Linked DNA regions of Niabella yanshanensis. The protein of the gene in region 1 interacts with the protein of each later gene in a pairwise test. Links are inferred from orthologs where the notes say so. Each region holds a gene or a part of one and is shown in the gene's direction. Other genes may lie near its edges.

Region 1 (5,668 bases):
CGGCATGAATGTACAAGGAATTATCATTAAGATCTTCCGCGCAAGATTACAGTTATTGGCTGCTGTTTCTAAGAAAAGAGCAGGTAACGAGGCTTTTCGCATTTTTTGTACGCCTTATTTCCGGATGGCTTATAAAGGAAACCAGTTCGAAAATGCCGAACGATTGTCTTTCAAATCCGGTACTATTAATACAGTAGGTTATCGCTGGAATAAAGGCGGAGATAAAAAACTGCTTATTGTACATGGTTTCCGATCTGCCGCAGCTAATTTCCTTCATTTTGTAGACCCGTTGATTGAAAAGGGGTATGAAATTGTAGCTTTTGACGCTCCTGCGCATGGATTAAGTGAGGGTAAAAGCCTTAATGCTATAGAGTATAAAGACTTTATTGCCTCATTACACCAGCAATTTGGTCCTTTCGATGCCTTTCTTTGTCATTCATTCGGCGGACTGGCAGTAAGTATGAACCTGGCGGAACTGCCGGAAAACTCCAATATTAAAACCGTACTCATCGCCCCCGCTGCTAACTCCAGGCAGTTAATTGAATTCTTTTTTAAAGAAATGCATATTAAGGATAAATTGGTAAAGGAACACTTTTATGCAAATATTCAGCGGCTTAGTGGTAAAAACATTGAATGGTTTTCAATCGCCAGGTGCGCCGGTAGCATTCAAGGACCTGTTCTTTGGATTCACGATAAAGATGATGCTGTTACTCCTGTTCAGGACGCTTTTGACATTCAGCAAACCCAACCAACGAACTTCCATTTCCTCTTCACTTCTAACCTTGGTCATCGCCGCATTTACCGGGACAAAGAGGTGGTTGTAGCCCTTATTAATTTTCTGTAAAAAAAGGGCGAAAACCTGCATATATTTATAAATAAGTGTGCATTTATAAAAAATGTACTAATCTTGTTCCCAAAAATCCGGCTGAAATACGTTTATTTTACCCGGATGCAGCACTTGCCGGTTCAAGGCTGAGGGGGAAAATGATCGACATGGGATCGGCTGTGTCCAAAAACTATAATTAAGAGAATTTAATAAATGGCTAAGAATTTACTGATAGTGGAGAGCCCTGCAAAGGCCAAAACAATTGAAAAGTTCCTGGGTAAAGATTTTCAGGTAAAAAGTTGCTTTGGGCATATACGCGATCTGGAGAAAGCAGGTATGGGGATAGATATAGAACACCAATTTAAGCCCCGTTACGTAGTTAGCGATGGTAAAGAAAAAGTAGTAAGGGAGTTGAAATCGCTGGCAGGTAAAAGTGAAGAAGTGTGGTTAGCAACGGATGAGGACCGTGAAGGAGAAGCCATTAGCTGGCACTTATGCGAAGTATTGGGCCTTAATCCTGATACCACCAAAAGGATTGTTTTTCACGAGATCACTAAACCAGCCATCAGGGCTGCGGTTGAAACACCGCGTAAGCTGGATATGAACCTGGTAAACGCGCAGCAGGCCCGCCGGGTACTGGACCGCATCGTGGGGTTCGAACTCAGTCCGGTATTGTGGCGTAAAATAAGCGTAAAAAATAATTTAAGTGCGGGACGTGTACAAAGTGTTGCGGTTAGGTTGATTGCCGAAAGGGAAAGAGAGATCAACTCTTTTGAAACGCAGAGCAGCTTTAAACTGGAAGCTGTTTTCACGGCTACAGACGCCACAGGTAAACAAATTAATTTCAAGGCTGAAGGGAAACGGTATGCTGATAATCAGAGTGCCGAACAGTTTTTACAGTCCTGTATTGGCGCCGGTTATACAGTGAGCGATATACAGGTAAAACCCGGCAAACGCACACCTGCAGCACCTTTTACTACATCTACCCTTCAGCAGGAGGCCAGCCGGAAGCTTGGCTACAGTGTTAGTAAAACGATGCTGGTGGCCCAACAGTTATATGAGAACGGACATATCACTTACATGCGTACTGATAGTGTTAATTTAAGTGACACGGCATTAGGCGATATCACGAATACGGTGAAAGGAATGTATGGTGAAAATTATCACCAGTTTCGTCGCTATAAAAACAAGAACCAGAGTGCACAGGAAGCGCACGAAGCCATTCGCCCTACCTATATGAACAATACAACCGTTGAAAACCCCGAGTGGAAACGGCTGTACGAGCTCATATGGAAAAGAACCATGGCCAGCCAGATGGCTGATGCCCAGCTGGAGAAAACGACCGCATCTATCGATATTTCTACCAATAAGGAGCAATTGACTGCTTCAGGCGAAGTGATCAAATTTGAAGGGTTCCTGAAAGTTTACAGGGAGGACAGAGATGAGGAAGACATCAATGAAGATGAATCTGCGGAAGGCATGTTACCGCCTTTGCAGGTAAAACAAAACCTGCCATTGGTACAAATGACGGCCACAGAAAGATTCACACGTCCTTCTCCGAGATATACAGAAGCTTCGCTGGTAAAAAAACTGGAGGAGCTGGGTATTGGAAGACCTTCTACCTATGCGCCGACTATTTCTACTATTATCAAAAGAGAATATGTAGAAAAAAGAGATAAAGAAGGGACAGCGCGTAATTACCAGTTGCTCACGCTAAAAAATGAGCAGATAGCAAAAGCAACGCTGACCGAGAATACCGGTGCAGAAAAGGCCAAGCTGTTCCCCACTGACCTTGGGTTGGTGGTGACGGACTTTTTAAAGCAATACTTCGATGATATCATGGATTATGGGTTTACCGCCCGCATTGAGAATGAATTTGATGATGTAGCAGAAGGAAAACTACAGTGGAACAAAATGATCGATGATTTCTATAGTCCTTTCAAGGAGGACGTAGATAAAACCATCGAAACTGCAGAACGTATCAAAGGGGAAAGAGAACTTGGTGCTGATCCGCAAAGCGGCAAGCCTGTTATTGCCCGTATGGGACGATTTGGCCCTATGGTACAGATAGGAAGTGCAGAGGAAGAAGAAACACCCCGCTTCGCGTCATTGCAGAAAGGACAGAGCATTGAAACCATTACGCTGGATGAAGCGTTAGACCTCTTTAAGTTACCTGCTGTACTGGGTGAATATGAAGGAAAAGAAGTTTCGGTAAATATTGGCAGGTTTGGGCCTTATGTTAAACTCGGAGAAGATTTCATCTCTATTCCTAAAGGAGAAGATCCGTTTAGTGTAAACCTAGACAGGGCTATTAGCCTCATCAAAGAAAAACAACAGGCAGATGCGCCTATTGCAGAATTTGAAGGAAAGCCGGTAACAAAAGGAAAAGGGCGTTTTGGGCCATTTATTAAATGGAACGACATGTTTATTAATGTGCCCCGCCGTTACAATTTTGATCATCTTTCTGCACAGGACATTAAAGAGCTGATCGAAACCAAGGTAGAAAAGGAAGCCAACCGTTTTATACAACAATGGCCCGAAGAAAAAATTGCGTTGGAGAACGGCCGATGGGGACCTTTTATCCGCTTTGGTAAGAAAATGATCAAGCTGGGTAGAAAGGAAGATGGAGAAAAGTATACTGCAGAAGAGCTTACCGGTGTGCCGTTAGAAGACGTTAAAAAAATGATTCTCGCAGACGACCCCAAAGCTTTTGATAAACCGGTAAAACCTGCCCGTCCGGCAGGCGGGGCTGCTGCCAAGAAGAAGACAGCCGCTAAGAAAAAGGCTGCTCCTAAAAAGAAATAAGGAATTACAGTAAATCAATCGTAATCCTGTCAATTGCGCCGCGTTGTTATGTATCTTTACAAGGTATAACAACGCGTTTTGTATTATTCCCAACATTAAACCATCACAAATGAAACAGTTATTTTTCATCGCTGCACTCGTAACGCTTTTCAGTTTTACCATTGCAGACCCTATATCCGATAAAGACCGAAAGGATTTGCTTTCATACCGAAAATCGGCAGCAACTTCTTTACTTTCTGCCGTTAAAGATCTTAGCGAAGCTCAACGCAACTGGAAAGCCAACGATTCGAGCTGGAGCATTGCCAATTGTATCGAACATATTACACTTACCGAAAAATCAATCTTCGACTGGGCTATGGCTACGTTAAAAGAGCCAGCTGATGCATCAAAAAGCGCTGAAATAAAAAATACGGACGAGCAGATTAAAGCGATGATTGAAAGCCGTGATCACAAAGCTAAAGCTCCCGAGCCTCTGAAGCCAATCGGCAAACTGGGCAACACGGAAAAGGCCTTAAAAACATTTGAAAAGCAAAGTTCAGGTCTAAGCGAATACATACAAAATACCAGTGATGATCTACGCCATCATTACGCGCAAACCCCGGTTGGCACTGTAGACGCGTATCAGCTGCTGTTGTTTTTAACGGCGCATACCAAAAGACACACGGCCCAGATCCTGGCTATAAAAGCTGATCCGGCTTTTCCGAAATAATTAAATCAGTTACGCAAAAAGAGATGCCATCCGGGATTTCCGGATGGCATCTCCTATATAGAACCTTGCTATAATTGCTGAGCTAACAATACCTGGTCGATGCGCTGAATGACACCATTGATATGATTAATATCGTTTGTAGCGCCTGGCAACGGACTCAGAACAACCTTGGAAGCAGTGGCATTGCCTACGCCTTTTACAGTAGCTTCAGTAACCCCCGCCGGACCTAAAACTCCTTTAAATATAAGACCAGGATGCGTTTCAAGCGCTGCATTGACCAATGTTGGCTGACTGGCGCCTGCAACAGGAAAGTTAAACGTAAAATTTCGGTACCCGATTGTAGGAGTCTCGGCAGTGGTAGCAGTTTTAGGCTTTCCAGGCTTTCCTACAATATGATAGGCCACCACTCCCTGTAATAACTGTGGCGTAATTTCTGCTGCCAATAGCGCTCCGTATGTTTCGATTGAGGCAGGATTCGAAATTATTGTAACGCCATAGGTAGTAACCAGCCCCTGTGCAAATAGTGATGCAATAGCTGGCTGTGTGCCTTGATCAATAAGCGCCTGTGCGATTAATTTAACAAGTATTTCTTCGAAAGCCGCATTCGTAGGAGCCAGAACCGTAAAATTAGCATTAGGTATAGCCAGAATACTTTGAAATTGTCTGGCAGGCTCAACACCCATATCAGCCCTTAAAATCGCAGCCCTGAAATAAGTATAACTACCTCCGCTATTCATTGCTATCGTTTGCCAAAGCACCTGCGTTGGTGGTAATAGTGCTGCATACATTTTATGCATAATACCATTTGCGGTAGCGATATCTGGAGTAACTACGGGTATATTATTTACAAATGCCGCTGTTCCCTGTTTACCCATAAAAATGGGCATCCTGTAACCCGGGGGCAGGTCGGCGGAAGGCGGCGCCAGAACGAGAGCACTTTGGAGGTACATATTAAAAGCCGGTGTTAACGGTGCAATTCTACTGGACGTAAGCGCTTCGCCTCCTACCATATGATATTTCAGCATCGTATCCAGCTGTCCTGCTCTGAAAAAACTTAATGAAGACGGGTCTGCAGGTAATCCTAATGCCTGGAAAGATCGCAAAAGCGCAGGGTTATCCGGTGCAAAAAAAGTTACTGTTCCCTTTGGATTACCGAGGATATCAGAAAGCTTCCCGGTTGTACTATTGAAGGTACTGGCCTTTTCTACTGCCGCTTTCAAAATAGAGTATTCGGAAGCATTCAATTTCTGCAGTATCGTTTCGCCATCCGTTGGTGGTGTTGGTTCCAATGGTACCGCCTGGGGCAATTCTTTATTGCAAGCCTGTAC
Region 2 (5,545 bases), 340 kb from region 1 along the record:
TTATTTCCGGGCCTTAACAAAGCGGTCTTTGCCCTGCATGTCCTTTTTTAAAACAGGATTAAAACCCTGGTTTTCGAACAACAACTGCGTTTCCTTACCCAGTCCTTCAAATATCTCAACGTAAATCGTTCCGTTATCTTTCAATAATGTTTTACCTGCTTCTGCAATGGCTGCATAAAAAATAAGCGGGTTACTGTCTTCTACAAAAAGTGCCAGGTGAGGCTCGTGGGCTAAAACATTGTCGTGCATCAGGCTTTTTTCCTGTTGCGGAATATAGGGGGGGTTGCTTACTATAATATCTGTTGCTGAGAAGGAGGACCAGTTGTTTTTATTTAAAAAATCGCTTTGTATAAAATTGATTTCGGTTTTATGTTTACGGGCATTTTTCTGAGCCACCAGCAGGGCTTCGTTGCTGATATCGCAGGAGCTTACCCGGGATTGTGGTATTTTTCTTTTTAATATAACAGGAATACAGCCGCTTCCCGTGCCAATGTCTAAAATGGACAGGTCATGTTTTTCTTTATGATCCTTTATAATCCAATCCACCAGTTCCTCTGTTTCGGGGCGGGGAATTAATACTGATTGATTGACGTAAAATGGAATGTCATAGAACCAGGCTTCATTTAAGATATATTGTATCGGTTCTGATTGCTGTAGTCGCTTTTCAATCGCATCCCACATTTTCATAAAGCATCCGTCGGGAGCAAATGTTGCCGTACTATTATTCCGGAGATTAATTCCCGTCAGGTTTTCAATGGCCAGGTTAAACAGGTTGCCGGCTTCGTCCGCCGGGTAAATACCTTTTAATTTTTCAATAAAAACTGCTTTTAATTTTTGTAGCGACATATTACAAACTTATAAAATTTACTGAAGGCCACTGCATTTATGGTAAACTGCCGGCAAATAGAAGAAGATGGATGTTAATTCATTTACATTTGCAAAAATGTACGAACAGGCACATGAGGTTTATATGCGGCGTTGTCTGCAACTGGCAAGATTAGCCGCGGGGCATGTGGCGCCTAACCCGATGGTAGGTGCAGTGCTGGTGCATAAAGGACAAGTGATAGCTGAGGGATATCATCAGCAGTACGGCGGCCCGCATGCTGAAGTACATTGTATACAGGACGCCTTGCAAAATCATCCGGATAAAATTCCTTTATCTACTTTATATGTTTCGCTCGAGCCCTGCGCCCATTTCGGTAAAACGCCGCCCTGCGCCGATCTGATCATCCGGCATCAAATACCTAAAGTAGTTATTGGCTGCAGAGATAGTTTTGAAAAGGTAGACGGAAAGGGGATCGCGAAACTCAAAGCTGCAGGTATCGAAGTAATAGTGGGCGTTTTGGAAAAAGAGGCCATCGCCTTAAATAAAGCCTTTTTTACATTTCACCAGTTAACTCGTCCTTATATTACCTTGAAATGGGCCCAAACAGCAAACGGGTATATTTCTGAAGAAGGTAAAACCAGGCTGATGATCAGTAATGATTATACCAATCGCCTGGTGCACAGCTGGCGAACTGAGCACGCTGCTATTATGGTAGGAGCCAATACTGCCATAGCGGATGATCCGCTGCTGGACAACCGCAACTGGATGGGACCTGCTCCGAAGAAAATAGTATTTGATCCCAATCTAAAGGTGCCGGTAAGTCTTCGTCTTTTTAATACAACAGCGGTTGTGATCATTTTGAATACTATTAAGGATGCGGTTGCGGGAAATATTATCTATTTAAAAATGGATAAAAATAGCATGATACCGGATGGTCTGCGCCAGTTACACCAATTAAACATACAAAGTGTATTAGTTGAAGGAGGCGCTTTCCTGCACCAGTCTTTTATAAAAGCCGGTATGTGGGATGAAGCCCGTGTAATTACTAATAAGGAACTGCTGGTAAGTAAAGGTGTGACTGCACCCATGCTTTCAGAACAGGTAAAGCTAAAAGCAACAGTATTGCAAAACGACGAAATTATATATTTTAAAAACCAAAATAACTCATTTGTTCATGCAGGTACCGCATTACTTTAATACAATCAATACAACAGGTGCTGCTGAATTTAAAGACAAGGGAAGTCGTTTTATTGCGGTAGCTTACCCGGTTAAAACCATCGCCGACTGCAAACAAAAGCTACTGGATATTAAAAAGGAATACCCCAAAGCAAGCCATTATTGCTTTGCCTATCGTTTGGGGCTCGATAATAATCAATACAGGGTAAGCGATGACGGAGAACCTTCAGGTTCTGCAGGAAGACCTATCCTGGGCCAGATTGATAGTCGCGGCGTTACTGATATACTTATTGTAGTAGTTCGATATTTTGGCGGAACCTTATTGGGTGTGCCCGGCCTGATTAATGCGTATAAATCCGCGGCAGCTATGGCGTTGCAGGTTACACCATTGATCAGGAAGCCGGTATTGGTTTCTTACCACCTGCAGTTCGACTATACCCAAATGAATGATATTATGACCACCGTCAAACAATTTGAATGTGAAGTAATAAAGCAGGAACTGCAGCTATTTTGTGTGATGGATATTGCAATTCCTCAATACCGCCTGGCAGAAACATTAATGAAGCTGGGAGATATTCGCGATATTGCCATTCAACCTATACAGAAGTAGCGCTACATTCTGCTAAAATAGCATACCAATTACTGTTTTCCTGCACTTTAGTCATATTTAATGAGCTGAATATGACATCATTACATTAAATACCGGCTTGGATTTTGATTTGATAATCAGGGTATGTCCTGTTTATACTAAACTTCAGCGTGATTGTTGCTGTCGTATACCAGGGCATGAACTTTTAACTAAGAAACTTTAATTATGAATCTGGGAAATTTTACAATAAAAGCAGCGGAGGCTTTTCAACAAGCTCAGCAACTGGCATTTAATGCTCAGAACCCCAATATAGAGACAGAGCATATTTTAAAAGCTTTATTGGAGCAGGAAGACTCTCCGGTAGATTATCTTTTAAAGAAGAATAATGTGACCATCAATCTGGTAGATAACAAACTCAATGAGTTGATATCCAAATTGCCAAAGTCATCAGGAGAGCCGGCGCAGCAGATCAGCCGCGATGCCAATAACGTAGTATTGAGGGCGGGAGCTGCCTTAAAGCAGTTCAATGACGAGTTCATTACTCCCGAGCATTTATTGTTGGCCATTGTGGAGGGTAATGATGCTACCGGCAAATTATTGAAAGATGCAGGTCTTACTGCAAAGGGATTGGTTACTGCTATTAAAGAATTAAGGCAGGGGTCAACCGTATCTTCTCAAACACAGTCACAGGAGTTTAATGCGTTGAATAAGTACGCCAAGAATTTAAATGAATTAGCGCGGCAAGGCAAGTTGGATCCGGTAATTGGAAGGGATGAGGAGATTCGTCGCACCCTTCATATTTTGAGCAGAAGAACCAAGAATAATCCGATTTTGGTGGGAGAGCCCGGTGTGGGTAAGACAGCGATTGCCGAAGGTATAGCTCATCGTATCGTGAACGGAGATGTGCCCGAAAATTTGAAGTCGAAGATCATTTATGCGCTGGATATGGGCTTATTGATAGCCGGCGCTAAATATAAAGGAGAATTTGAAGAGCGTTTAAAAGGCGTGGTGAAGGAAGTGAGCGGAAGTGACGGTGAGATTATATTGTTTATAGACGAGATTCATACGCTGGTAGGTGCCGGTGGTGGCGATGGGGCTATGGATGCGGCTAACATACTAAAGCCGGCCCTGGCCCGCGGCGAATTGCGTGCGGTAGGTGCTACCACTCTGAACGAGTACCAGAAATTCTTTGAAAAAGATAAAGCGCTGGAACGCCGGTTCCAAAAGGTAATGGTAGATGAGCCTTCGGTAGAAGATGCTATCTCTATTTTAAGAGGCTTAAAAGATAAATATGAGACCCACCACCATGTGCGTATCAAAGACGATGCTATCATAGCTGCGGTAGAATTGTCCAGCAGGTATATTACCGATCGGTTTTTACCCGATAAAGCCATTGACCTGATTGATGAGAGTGCAGCTAAACTTCGGCTTGAAATGAATTCGATGCCTGAAGAGCTGGACCGGCTGGACCGGCAGATCCGCCAGTTGGAAATTGAGCGTGAAGCTATTAAAAGAGAGAATGATGAAGAGAAGCTGAAACAATTAAATACTGAGATAGCCAATCTTTCTGTAGAGCGGGATACGCTAAAAGCCAAGTGGTCGGAAGAAAAGGAATTGGTTGAGCAGATCCAGAATGCCAAAGCAGGCATTGAGAGCTTAAAAGTAGAGGCAGAGCAGGCGGAACGTAACGGCGATTACGGCAAAGTAGCTGAAATACGATATGGTAAGATAAAAGAGGAGGAGGAGCGTATTGCAAAACTCACAAAGGAGTTACAGGAAGATAGCGAAAAGCGATTATTGAAAGAAGAGGTAGATGCAGAGGATATTGCGGAAAGTGTAGCCAAATCAACCGGTATACCTGTGAGTAAGATGATGCAGAGCGATAAAGAAAAGCTGCTGCACCTGGAAGCGCACCTGCATGAGAGAGTAGTAGGACAGGAGGAAGCCATTACGGCTGTGGCGGATGCTATCCGGCGTAGCAGGGCAGGACTAAGTGATCCTAAAAAACCGATCGGTTCGTTTATTTTCCTGGGTACAACAGGTGTAGGTAAGACGGAACTGGCAAAGGCGCTGGCTGAGTACCTGTTTGATGATGAGGGCATGATGACCCGTATTGATATGAGCGAATACCAGGAAAAGCATACAGTAAGCAGACTGGTAGGCGCACCTCCCGGCTACGTAGGGTATGATGAAGGTGGACAACTTACTGAAGCCGTGCGTCGCAAACCTTACAGTGTTGTGCTTTTAGATGAGATTGAAAAAGCACATCCGGATGTATGGAACGTTTTGTTGCAGGTATTGGATGATGGCAGGCTAACAGACAATAAGGGTCGCGTAGTGAACTTTAAGAATACAATTATTATAATGACCAGCAATATAGGCAGTCATCTGATACAGGAAGCTTTTGAAGGTGTTTCAGAGAAAAATCTTGAGGAAGTTACCGAAAAAGCAAAGGTGCAGGTAATGAGTTTGCTGAGGGAAACCGTAAGACCTGAATTTCTAAACCGGGTAGATGAGATCATTATGTTTCAGCCTTTACTTAAAAAAGACATTATAGGTATTATCAAGATACAGTTAGAGGGTTTAAAAAGACAGGTGTTGCAAAACAGCGGCTTACAATTGCATTTTAGTGATTATGCGCTCGACTTTTTAGCTGAACAGGGATTTGATCCACAATTTGGAGCCCGGCCGTTAAAAAGGCTGATCCAGAAGGAAATTGTAAACCAGTTAAGTAAACGGATCCTCTCAGGCGATGTAGATCGAAATACGCCCATTTTGATAGATGTATTCGATAACACGGTCGTCTTCCGCAATGAAACGCATGAAAGTAAAACGGTGTAATAGTCATGAGGCTTCCCCAGGGGGAGGCCTCATGACTTTATCGGGAACAATCATCTCCGGCATTTTGTTATTTTATAAGCTTTTTTTTCGATATTTTGAAGAAAAAATTTGTT

Evidence for each region. The genes of interacting proteins can lie anywhere in the genome.
Region 2: the proteins of topA (region 1) and U0035_RS05710 interact in binary tests that used the Escherichia coli proteins (3 or more experiments, as listed by UniProt). The link is inferred for Niabella yanshanensis from one-to-one orthologs.

Annotation. Positions count from the first base shown.
Region 1 is NZ_CP139960.1:1,108,624-1,114,291, forward strand. Bases 717-3,835 are described here. They hold topA (type I DNA topoisomerase), read left to right. Parts: upstream 717-1,039; coding sequence 1,040-3,631; downstream 3,632-3,835. Other genes in these bases: U0035_RS04135 (alpha/beta hydrolase), read left to right, coding at 717-844; U0035_RS04145 (DinB family protein), read left to right, coding at 3,741-3,835. Outside these bases: more of U0035_RS04135, read left to right, coding at 5-716; more of U0035_RS04145, read left to right, coding at 3,836-4,340; U0035_RS04150 (fasciclin domain-containing protein), read right to left, coding at 4,409-5,668. UniProt on the Escherichia coli protein: Releases the supercoiling and torsional tension of DNA, which is introduced during the DNA replication and transcription, by transiently cleaving and rejoining one strand of the DNA duplex.
Region 2 is NZ_CP139960.1:1,452,230-1,457,774, reverse strand. The notes cover bases 811-3,806. They hold U0035_RS05710 (IMPACT family protein), read left to right. Parts: upstream 811-2,000; coding sequence 2,001-2,612; downstream 2,613-3,806. Other genes in these bases: clpB (ATP-dependent chaperone ClpB), read left to right, coding at 2,817-3,806; ribD (bifunctional diaminohydroxyphosphoribosylaminopyrimidine deaminase/5-amino-6-(5-phosphoribosylamino)uracil reductase RibD), read left to right, coding at 914-2,023; prmC (peptide chain release factor N(5)-glutamine methyltransferase), read right to left, coding at 811-846. In the rest of the region: more of prmC, read right to left, coding at 1-810; more of clpB, read left to right, coding at 3,807-5,432.